Regions from separate parts of the Marinobacterium maritimum genome, predicted to be linked through region 1. Evidence: predicted binding sites of a transcription regulator. Region 1 holds the regulator's gene; the other holds the start of a gene.
What was found. The regulator sigma-54, encoded in region 1, starts transcription at its own class of promoters, with help from an activator protein. The targets are predictions, from matches to a motif close to TGGCACNNNNNTTGCTNT.
Positions count from the first base shown of each region.

Region 2: the regulator sigma-54 is predicted to act here: its motif matches at 3,368-3,385, upstream of ABD013_RS08645 (nitrate reductase).

Region 1 covers NZ_BAAAET010000002.1:263,687-269,422, reverse strand. The annotation lists gene lptB (LPS export ABC transporter ATP-binding protein) at 1-443, shown strand, start outside; gene ABD013_RS07620 (RNA polymerase factor sigma-54) at 492-2,000, shown strand; gene hpf (ribosome hibernation-promoting factor, HPF/YfiA family) at 2,054-2,344, shown strand; gene ABD013_RS07610 (PTS sugar transporter subunit IIA) at 2,366-2,827, shown strand; gene rapZ (RNase adapter RapZ) at 2,829-3,713, shown strand; gene ABD013_RS07600 (HPr family phosphocarrier protein) at 3,706-3,975, shown strand; gene mgtE (magnesium transporter) at 4,044-5,393, shown strand; gene yjgA (ribosome biogenesis factor YjgA) at 5,405-5,736, shown strand, end outside.
Region 2 covers NZ_BAAAET010000002.1:481,223-486,958, reverse strand. The annotation lists gene ABD013_RS08660 (ABC transporter ATP-binding protein) at 1-431, opposite strand, end outside; gene ABD013_RS08655 (ABC transporter permease) at 577-1,581, opposite strand; gene ABD013_RS08650 (CmpA/NrtA family ABC transporter substrate-binding protein) at 1,635-3,017, opposite strand; gene ABD013_RS08645 (nitrate reductase) at 3,506-5,736, shown strand, end outside.

The DNA.
Region 1 (5,736 bases):
TGCGCGATAACCTGATGGCGATTCTGGAAACCCGCAAGGAGCTGTCAGCCAGTCAGCGCGATACGCTACTGGAAGAGCTGCTGGAAGAGTTCCATATCACCCATCTGCGCGACAGCCTCGGCATGGCACTGTCCGGCGGTGAGCGCCGTCGCGTTGAGATCGCTCGCGCGCTGGCCACCGAGCCTGACTTCATTCTGTTGGACGAACCGTTCGCCGGCGTCGATCCCATCTCGGTCAGTGACATCAAGCAGACGATCCGGCACTTGCAGTCCCGCAATATCGGCATTCTGATCACCGATCACAATGTGCGAGAGACCCTTGATATCTGCGAGCGAGCCTATATCGTCAGTGAAGGGGGCATCCTGGCCCAAGGCAGCCCGCAGGACATCCTCAACAACGAGCAGGTCCGCCGCGCGTATCTGGGCGAGCAGTTCGCCCTCTAAGCGCCGCAGCATGTCTACTCCCAACTCGGTCAACCCGGCAGTTTGCATATGAAGCAGTCGTTACAACTCAAGATCGGCCAGCAGCTGACAATGACGCCGCAGCTGCAGCAGGCGATTCGCCTGCTGCAGCTCTCCACTCTGGATCTGCAGCAGGAAATTCAGGAAGCGCTGGACAGCAACCCCCTGTTGGAAGTGGATGAGGAACAGGAAACGGCGGAGGCCGAAGCCGAAAAGCAGGACACCAGTGCCGAACAGGACAGCTCCCGCGATAGCGAGCAGCCGGCCGCGACCGAGGACCAGGATAGCTGGGAAGACAGCGGCGAGGATGGCTGGAACGAGCAGATTCCCACCGAACTGGCGACCGACAGCCAGTGGGACGACACTTTCCAGCATCAGAGCTCGCCCGGCCCCGAACGCGACAGTGACTGGGATCCAGGTGACAACGACAGCACCGAGGATGATCTTCAGGATCACCTGCTGTGGCAGCTGAACCTGACCCCGATGAGTGACAACGACCGCATGGTGGCCCTCGCCCTGATCGATGCGGTCGATGCCGACGGCTACCTGCGCACCAGTGTCGACGAGGTACTGGAGCATTTCCAGCAGAGCGAGCCCGAACGTTTCTCTGACTGCGACACTGACGAGATCGAAGCGGTGCTGCACCGAGTGCAGCAGTTCGACCCAGCCGGCGTCTGCGCCCGCGACCTCAGCGAATGCCTGCAGTTGCAGCTGCGCCAACTGCCCGAGGACACCCCACTGCTCAACGATGCCGTACGCCTGGTACGCGACCATCTGAACCTGCTTGGCAGCCACGATTATCGCACCCTGATGCGCCGCTTGCGTCTCAAGGAAGACAGCCTGCAGCAGGTGATCAGTCTGATCCAGAGCCTGAACCCCAAGCCCGGCACCCTGATCAGCTCGGAGCCACCCGAATACGTCATCCCCGACGTGATCGTGCGCAAGATCCAGGGGCAGTGGAACGTCAGTCTCAACACCGACGCCTCGCCGCGTCTGAAGATCAACACCCAGTATGCCGACCTGATTCGACGGGCCGACAACAGCGCCGACAACACCTACCTGAAGAACCACCTGCAGGAAGCTCGCTGGTTCCTCAAAAGCCTGCTCAGCCGCAATGAAACGCTGCTCAAGGTGTCCACCGAGATCGTCGCGCGCCAGATCGACTTTTTCGAGGAGGGTGAAGAAGGCATGAAACCGATGGTACTGCACGACATCGCCGAAGCGGTCGACATGCACGAATCCACCATTTCGCGCGTGACCACACAGAAGTACATGCATACGCCACGCGGCATCTTTGAACTCAAGTACTTCTTCTCCAGTCACGTCAGCACGTCCGATGGCGGCGCCGCCTCTTCCACGGCGATTCGGGCGCTGATCAAGAAACTGGTCAACAATGAAAATACGGCCAAGCCACTCAGTGACAACAAGATCGCTCAGCTGTTAAAAGAACAGGGAATCAATGTCGCCAGACGCACCGTTGCAAAATATCGTGAAGCGATGAACATTCCGCCTTCTAATGAGCGCAAGCGTCTGGTTTAATGGGAATGGAAAGGCACGCTGTAAGAACGTGTCCATGACGAGGAGAAAAACCTATGCAGATCAACATCACTGGCCACCACGTCGAACTGACAGGCGCTCTGGACGAGTACGTACGTACCAAGTTTGACCGCCTGGAACGTCACTTCGATAACATCACTAATGCACAGGTCACACTCAGTGTTGAGAAGCAGCGCCAGACAGCTGAAGCCAACATCCACCTGGCTGGCGGTGAAGTCTTTGCGGCACACCAGCATGACGACATGTATGCTGCAATTGATGGTATGGTCGACAAGCTGGATCGCCAGATCATCAAGCACAAAGAAAAAATCAAATCCCACAAATAACCGGTAGCAGCACGTCACGACATGCAACTATCAGAACTGCTGACCCCCTCTCTCACGCTCTGCCATGTGGATGTGGTCAGCAAGAAGCGTGTTCTCGAACTCGCCAGTCAAACGATTGCTGAGCAATTGAATGGCCCGGCCGCTGAAGATATCTTCAGCGGCCTTATCAATCGCGAGCGCCTTGGCAGTACCGGTATCGGTGAAGGCGTCGCTATTCCACACTGTCGCATGGCCGGTGTTGACCGAGCGGTCGGCATGCTGATGACCCTGGCCTCCCCGATCGACTTCGATGCCATCGACAACCGCCCGGTTGACCTGGTCTGCCTGTTGCTGGTCCCCGAACAGGGTGCCGAGGAACACCTGCAGACACTGGCAGGCCTGGCGGAACTGTTCAATCACTCGGAAACACGTGAAGCTCTGCGCGCCTGCGAAGACTCCGAGAGTCTGCTCAAACGCGTTCAGGGCCTGTGTCAGGGGCAATAGAATGCGTCTGGTGGTCCTCAGCGGCCGTTCCGGATCCGGCAAGAGTACCGCCCTGCAGGCACTTGAGGATGTCGGTTTCTACTGCATCGACAACCTGCCGGCACTGCTGCTGCCGGAGCTGATCCGCCTGATGCTGGCCGAATCCCGGCCCGCCCAGGCGATCGCCGTCAGCATTGATGCCCGCAACCTGCCCAGCAATCTGGTACGCTTCCCTGAAGTGATGCAGCAACTGCGCCAGCTGCCGGGACTGACCGCGGAAACGCTTTTTCTTGATGCCGGCGAAGCGACCCTGTTGCGCCGTTACAACGCCACCCGTCGCCGCCATCCGCTGACCGACAACGACCAGAGCCTGCAGCAGGCAATCCGTACCGAGCGCGAGCTGCTGGAGCCGATTGCCAACCTGGCCGACCTGCGTATCGACACCACCCGTCTCTCTCTGTATGAACTCCGGGACGAGGTAAAACTGCGTGTCGCCGGGCGTAGCGAACAGAGCCTGTCATTGCAGCTCGAATCCTTTGGCTTCAAACACGGTGTACCGCTTGATGTCGACTTTACCTTCGATGTCCGCTCGCTGCCCAATCCCTACTGGGTACCGGACCTGCGCCGTTTCAACGGACGCGATCAGCCGGTAATCGACTTCCTGTCTCAGTCGGACGAAGTTGCCGAGATGGTCGCGGATATCCGCAGCTTTGTGCACAAGTGGCTGCCCCGCTTCAAGGCCAACAACCGCAGCTATATCACCATCGGCATCGGCTGCACCGGGGGCCAACACCGTTCAGTTTATGTTGCCGAGCAACTGGCTGGTTATTTCCGCGCGCATATGGATAATGTTCAGGTGCTGCACCGTGAACTGAGTCAGCCTGCCGCGGGACCCCAACATGATTGAAAAGCGACTGACCATTATCAACAAGCTGGGGCTGCATGCCCGGGCCGCCGCCAAGCTGGTCACCACCGCCAGTCAATTCCAGTCAGACATCCGTATCACCCGTGACAGCCGTGAAATCGACGGCAAAAGCATCATGTCCGTAATGATGCTGGCCGCCAGCAAGGGCACCGAGCTGCAATTGAGCGCGCATGGCGAGGATGAACAGGCTGCCCTGGAGGCCCTCGAAGCCCTGATCAACAATCGCTTTGACGAGCCGGAATAAAAGATTCCTCTGTACAGTTTGCTGTACCTTGCCGCACCACCCGTACTGTTCCTGAGTGAGACCTGCCGATGAGTCAGCCGGAAACGCCCTCCAATCTGGAAACCCTCAGCGCCGCCCTGGAAGTCGGTGAGCTGCAGCAACTCAGGTTCATGCTCAACAAGGGCCTGCGACCCGCCGAAGTTGCTCACCTGCTTGAGAAGACGCCGCCGCGTGAACGCCAGATTCTGTGGAATCTGCTCAACCAGGAACTGGAAGGCGAGGTGCTGCAATACCTGGGGGACGACGCCCAGGCCGAAATCCTGAGCCGCATGGAAGCGTCCGAGGTACTGGCGATCACTGAATCGCTGGAAACGGACGATATGGCCGACATCCTGCAGCAGCTGCCCGAACGGGTGATGAAAGAGCTGCTGAAAATCATGGACCGGGAGAACCGTGAGCGGGTTGAGCAGGTTCTGTCATTCCCGGAGGACACTGCGGGCGGCCTGATGAACACCGACACGGTGACCATCCGCCCCGACATCACTGCCGAGACCGTGCTGCGCTATCTGCGCCGGCACAAGGAGATCCCGGAAACCACCGACACCCTGTTCGTTGTCAGCCGCAAGGGTTCCTATATCGGCGTACTGCCGCTGACCCGACTGCTGACCACCGACCCGGATGTACTGGTCCGCGAAATCATGAATACGGACGTCGACGCCATTACCGCCGACACGCCGGACGAGGAAGTCGCTCGCCTGTTCGAACAGCTGGACCTGATCTCCGCCCCCGTGACCGATGAATCCGGCCAGCTGCTGGGCCGTATCACCATCGATGACGTGGTGGACGTGATCCGCGAGGATGCCGACCACTCATTGATGAGCATGGCCGGCCTCGACGAGGACGAGGATACTTTCGCACCGATCATGAAGACCACCCGGCGGCGTGCCGTCTGGCTCGGCATCAACCTGATCACCGCCTTCATCGCTTCCGCCGTGATCGGCCTGTTCGAGGATACCATCGACAAGGTGGTCGCCCTGGCCGTTCTGATGCCAATCGTCGCCTCCATGGGCGGCATCGCCGGCAGCCAGACCCTGACACTGGTCATCCGCGGCCAGGCACTGGGCCATGTGGAACGCTCCAACATTGGCTGGCTGTTTAACCGCGAACTGGTTGTCGGCGCACTCAACGGCCTGCTCTGGGCGCTGGTGGTCGCACTGGTTGCAGTCCTCTGGTTCCAGGACATGACCGTCGGCATCGTCATCGCCCTGGCGATCGTGATCAACCTGGTTGCCGGCGCCATGGCCGGCACTTTGCTGCCGATGATACTAAAATCAGTGGGAATCGACCCGGCTCTGGCCGGCAGCGTCCTGCTGACCACCATTACCGACGTTGTTGGCTTTTTCGCCTTTCTGGGCCTGGCAACGCTGTTTTTTGCTTGATGGACACTGATATGACCGACTTTGACTCGCAACATAATGATGACATCGATGACCTGCCACCCAGCCGGTCCCAGCTCAAGCGCGATGCCGAAGAGCTGCAGCAACTGGGCAAGCGGATGACCGAGCTGCGCCCGGACCAGCAGGAAAAGCTGCCGATCGGCGACCAGCTGCGTGCCGCGATCGAGGAGTACGCCCGCATCAAGGCCAACGGCGCCAAACGCCGCCACCTGCAGTATATCGGCAAGCTGATGCGCACCGCCGATGCCGACGCCATTCGCGAGGCTGTTGATCGTTTCGACTCCGCCAGCGCGGCACACAACCAGCTGTTCCACGAGATGGAGCG
Region 2 (5,736 bases), 220 kb from region 1:
TTCATGCCGCCGGAGATCTCGTCCGGGCGCTTGTGGATGGCGTGGGTCATGTGCACCAGTTCCAGGTTGTGCTCGATCCACTCCTTCATCTCAGCCTTGCTCTTCCTGCCCTTGAACACCTGGCGCACGGCCAGTTCCACGTTCTCGTAGGCGGTCAGCCAGGGCAGCAGCGAGTGGTTCTGGAACACCACGGCACGTTCGGGGCCGGGCTCGTTCACTTCACGACCGTCCAGCACCACACCGCCGGTGGTGGCCTGATGCAGGCCGGCGACGATGTTCAGCACGGTGGACTTGCCGCAGCCGGAGTGGCCGATCAGGGAGACAAACTCGCCCCTCTGGATCTTCAGATTGACCCCGTCCAGTGCCTTGAAGGCCCCTTTCGGCGTCGGGAACTCGATGGAAACGTCTGTCAGTTCGAGATGTGCAGCCATGATAGTCATACCTCTTCAGGCTTTTGAAAAGCGTTATCGAGGCCGCTAGCGCAAGGAAACAATCGGCGAGATGAGGGAGTTTATGGTCTATAAATGACCGATTCGAGCCGATTTTTGACGCTGCGCTAGCAACGCAGATAGCTTTTCAACGTGTAATTGCGTTTTTGTCCCAGGAAACCGCACGCTGAATCAGCAGCATGATGCGGTCCAGCAGAAAGCCGATCAGGCCGATCACCAGTACGGCGACCATGATGCGGCCAAGGGAGTCAGAGCTGCCGTTCTGGAACTCGTCCCAGACGAACTTGCCCAGCCCCGGGTTCTGCGCCAGCATCTCGGCGGCAATCAGCACCATCCAGGCGATGCCCAGTGACAGACGCAGGCCGGTGAAGATCATCGGTACCGACGATGGCAACACGATGCGCACCACATGCGTCAGCCAGTTCAGGCGCAGCACCTTGCTCACGTTCTGCAGGTCCGGGCTGATGGCAGACACGCCCACGGCGGTGTTGATCAGCGTCGGCCAGAGGCAGCACAGCGACACGGTGAACAGCGAGGTCAGGAAGGACTTGGCGAACAGCGGGTCATCACTGACGTAGGCGGCACTGACCACCATGGTCACCAGCGGCAGCCAGGCCAGCGGCGAGACCGGCTTGAACAGCTGGATGATCGGGTTCAGCGCAGAATAGAGTGCGCCGTTGAGACCGATGCAGATGCCCAGCGGGATGGCGATCAGCGCGGCGATACCGAAGCCGGCCAGCACGGTTACCAGGCTGGTACCGATCTGGTCAAAGAAGGTCGACTTGCCGGTGTATTCACGGATTTTCGGCACGTAGTCCGGATCTTTCGCCACATGATCGGCGTTACGCTGTTCCTGACGCTCGTAAAAGGCGCTCTCCCGCACGCGTTCGTTGAAGTGTTCACTGATCAGGGCGTTGGCCTGTTCATAGACCTGGGTCGGCCCCGGGAACTGGCCCAGCGAGGTGTCGACCTGTTTGGCGCCCACCTGCCAGATGAACAGGAACACCAGCAGGCCGATCAGCGGCAGGCCGAGGGTTTGAGTCATACGCTTCAGCCAGCTGGCGAAGGTGTCGTTGGCTTTGACCCCGGCGATGCCGGACATGCCGGCGAGGGTCATGCGGATACTGCTCATGGTATGTCCTCCTCCTTCGGAGGGGCTCCGACGACAGCCGGAGCCCACAGCCATCAGATTTTGTCAGCGCCTTTCAGGCCGATACTGAACTTCTGCAGATACTCGTTCGGCTTGTGACCGTCATAAGTGATGCCGTCGATAAACTGGGTCTGCGGCGCCTTGAAGCCATCCTCGGAGGCAAAGTCCGGGAAATCGGCGGCGTCCATCTTGCCCTCGGCGATCAGCTCCTCGGCCGCGATGCGGTAGATATCCGGGCGGTACACCTTTTTGGCGATATCCATGTACCAGCTGTCCGGCTTCTGTTCCTCGATCTGGCCCCAGCGGCGCATCTGGGTCAGGTACCAGATGGCATCGGAGTAGTAGGGATAGGTGGCGTTGTGACGGAAGAAGACGTTGAAGTCGGGCACATCGCGCTTGTCACCCTTTTCGTACTCGAAGGTGCCGGTCATGGAGTTGGCGATCACTTCGGCGTCAGCCCCTACGTAGGCTGGACGCGACAGGATATCAACCGCTTCCGGACGGTTGGCGTTGTTGTTCTCGTCCAGCCACTTGGCGGCACGGATCATCGCCTTGACCACACGGATATGGGTATTGGGATACTTGTCGGCCCACTCCTTGGAAACACCGAACACCTTCTCCGGGTTGTCCTTCCAGATCTCGTAGTCGGTGATCACCGGCACGCCGATGCCCTTGAACACCGCCTGCTGGTTCCAGGGCTCACCCACGCAGTAGCCGTAGATGGTGCCTGCTTCCAGCGTGGCCGGCATCTGCGGCGGCGGAGTTACCGACAGCAGCGCATCAGCCTGCTGCTGGCCGCTGGTATCGCCCTTGTGCGGCGCGTAGTAGCCCGGGTGGATGCCACCGGCCGCCAGCCAGTAGCGCAGCTCGTAGTTGTGGGTGGAGACCGGGAACACCATGCCCATGTTGAACGGTTTGCCCTCGGCGCGGTACTTGTCCACCACCGGCTTGAGGTAGTCTGCCTTGATCGGGTGCACCGGCTTGCCATCCTCGCCCATGGGGATGTGTTCCTTCATCTGCTGCCAGATGTCGTTGGAGACGGTGATGCCGTTGCCGTTCAGGTCCATGCTGAACGCGGTGACGATGTGCGCCTGAGTGCCGTAGCCAATGGTGGCGCCCAGCGGCTGGCCGGCCAGCATGTGCGCACCGTCCAGCTGACCGTCGATGACGCGGTCGAGCAGAACCTTCCAGTTGGCCTGGGCTTCCAGCTGCACGTACAGGCCCTCATCCTCGAAGTACTGCTTCTCGTAGGCGATCGCCAGCGGTGCCATGTCGGTGAGCTTGATGAAGCCGAATTTCAGCTCCTCCTTCTCCGGATAGCCCACTTCGGCCTGCGCCGATGTCTGGGCCGTCAGGGTGGTGATGGCGATGGACGCCGCCAGTAACAGTCGCTTGAATGATCCCGGTTGTTTCAGCATGGTCTCGCTCTCCAGATACAAGAAGCAAAATGCAAAAAGGGCGCCGTTCCATGTCCCGGAGATCAATTCTCCGTTGATGGAACGGCGCCCTTGCCGTCAGTGTCGAAACTGAAATGTGGTGGCGATGCCTGAGCAGCGCCGGTCTGACTCGAGTGAAGCAGAAGCCGTGCCAAGATCATAAAAGCCACGCAAATCAGGACCCTTTACCGATTTTGGCGGTTTTTATGCGCCACTCCGCCCACTCGGTGCTGCACTGCAAAAAGGCAGCGCGCCCCAGAACCGGGCATTTTTCGTGCACTCGTTTCCCGTCCTGTGCCCTTATAACAGCGATTTAACCTCTCTTCCGCCGCTGGCACCCCTTTTGCAGCTACTTCTTCAATGACTACAAACAGCATTGGCAACGACGCCCACCACAATCGACACCCAAGTGCCGGTTGCTGTGGGCGTTCTTGTTTGGGCGTTTTGAATTGGAGTACGCCATGGGAAGCATGAGCAATCGGACCACCTGCCCCTATTGCGGCGTCGGCTGTGGCGTCAGTGCCACTACGGATAGCCAGCGGGTCATCGCCGTCAGTGGCGACAGCGAACACCCGGCCAACCGGGGGCGTCTCTGCGTCAAGGGCAGCGCCCTGCACGAGACCACCGGCCCCGAGGAGCGGCTGCTGGCACCGCGGGTGGATGGCCGCGAATACGGCTGGAACATAGCACTGGATACGCTGGCCACCCGGCTGGAAGCGATCATCCACCGCCATGGCCCCGAGTCGGTGGCCATGTACCTGTCCGGACAGCTGTTGACCGAGGACTACTATGTGGCCAATAAACTGATGAAGGGGTTCATCGGCTCGGCCCATGTGGATACCAACTCGCGGCTGTGCATGTCGTCCACCGTAGTCGGCTACAAGCGCGCCTTTGGCGGCGACCTGCAGCCGTGCAGCTACGAGGATATCGATCAGGCTGAACTGATGGTGCTGGTCGGCTCCAATGCCGCCTGGAACCACCCGATCCTGTACCAGCGTATGGTCGCCGCCAAGGCCGCCAATCCTGATCGCAGGGTGGTACTGATCGACCCGCGTCGCACCGCCACCGCCGATCTGGCCGACCTGCATCTGGCGCTGAAACCGGGCAGCGACGCACTGATTTTCAATGCCATCCTCGCCGCACTGGCACAACGGGGCGCGCTGGATGAGGCCTTTATCAATGCCCATACCGAGGGGTTTGATGCGGCACTGGAATCGGCACAAGCCACTGCCGGTGATCTGGCCGAGGTGGCACGACAGGCCGACGTGCCGCTGGCCGATCTTGAACAACTGGTGGACTGGTTCTGTACCACCGAGCGAGCGCTTACTTTCTTCTCCCAGGGCGTAAACCAGTCCAGCAGCGGCAGCGACAAGGTCAACAGCATCATCAACTGTCATCTGGCTACCGGCCGTCTGGGCCGCCCCGGCATGGGCCCCTTCTCGCTGACCGGACAGCCCAACGCCATGGGCGGTCGCGAGGTAGGCGGACTGGCCAACCAGCTGGCCGCACACATGGACTTCAGCCAGCCCGAGTTCATCGACCGGGTCGGCCGCTTCTGGCAGGCGCCCAACATGGCCCAGCAGGAAGGCTACAAGGCGGTACAGCTGTTCGAGGCGATCGAACGCGGCGAGATCAAGGCGCTGTGGATCATGGCCACCAACCCGCTGGTCAGCCTGCCTGATACGAACCGGGTACGCCGCGCACTGGAGAAGTGCGAGCTGGTGATCGTCTCCGAATGCATGGCCCACACCGATACACTGGAGCTGGCCGATATCGTGCTGCCTGCCAGCGGCTGGAGCGAAAAGAACGGCACCGTGACCAACTCGGAACGGCGCATCTCGCGCCAGCGAGGGCTGGTACCACCACCGGGAGAAGCCAAACACGACTGGTGGATCATCTGCGAGCTGGCCAAGCGGATGGGCTACCGGGAGGCGTTCGATTACACCTCCCCCGCCGATATCTTCCGCGAGCATGCCCGGCTTTCGGGGTTCGAGAACAACCGGAGCCGCGGCTTCGACATCAGTGCGCTGGCCGAGCTCAGTGACGAGGGTTACGACGCCCTCAAGCCGATTCAGTGGCCGGTTAACGAGCAGGCTCCCGAGGGCACGCCACGGCTGTTTGCCGATGGCCATTTTTTCACTCCGAGCGGCAGGGCGCGACTGCTGCCGGTCACGCCGCAGGCACCGAAACAGCAACCTGATAGTGAGTACCCGCTATTGGTAAACTCGGGGAGAATCCGGGACCAGTGGCACACCATGACCAGGACCGGCCGCGCCGCTCGCCTGCTGCAACACCATGCCGAACCCTTCATCGAGATCCATCCGACGGATGCCGAACGCTTCGGTGTCGAGCACCTGCAACTGGCCGAACTGCACAACGATCTTGGCCACTACCGAGGACGCATCCGCATCAGCGACCAGCAACGTCCTGGCGAGGTGTTCATCCCCATGCACTGGACCCGCCAGTTCACTCAGCAAGGCTGCAGCGGCAGCCTGTTCGCCCCGGTGGTAGACCCCTTCTCCGGCCAGCCGGAATCCAAGCAGGGTCGTGCCGCCCTGCGCCCGCTGCAGATGCGCTGGGAAGCTCGACTACTGGTGCGTAAACCGCTGGCCATAGAAGGTCACTGGTGGACCCGTGTCCCCCTGAGTCACTGCACCAGCTACCGGCTGGCTGACAGCACACCTGTGGCTAACTGGCGTGA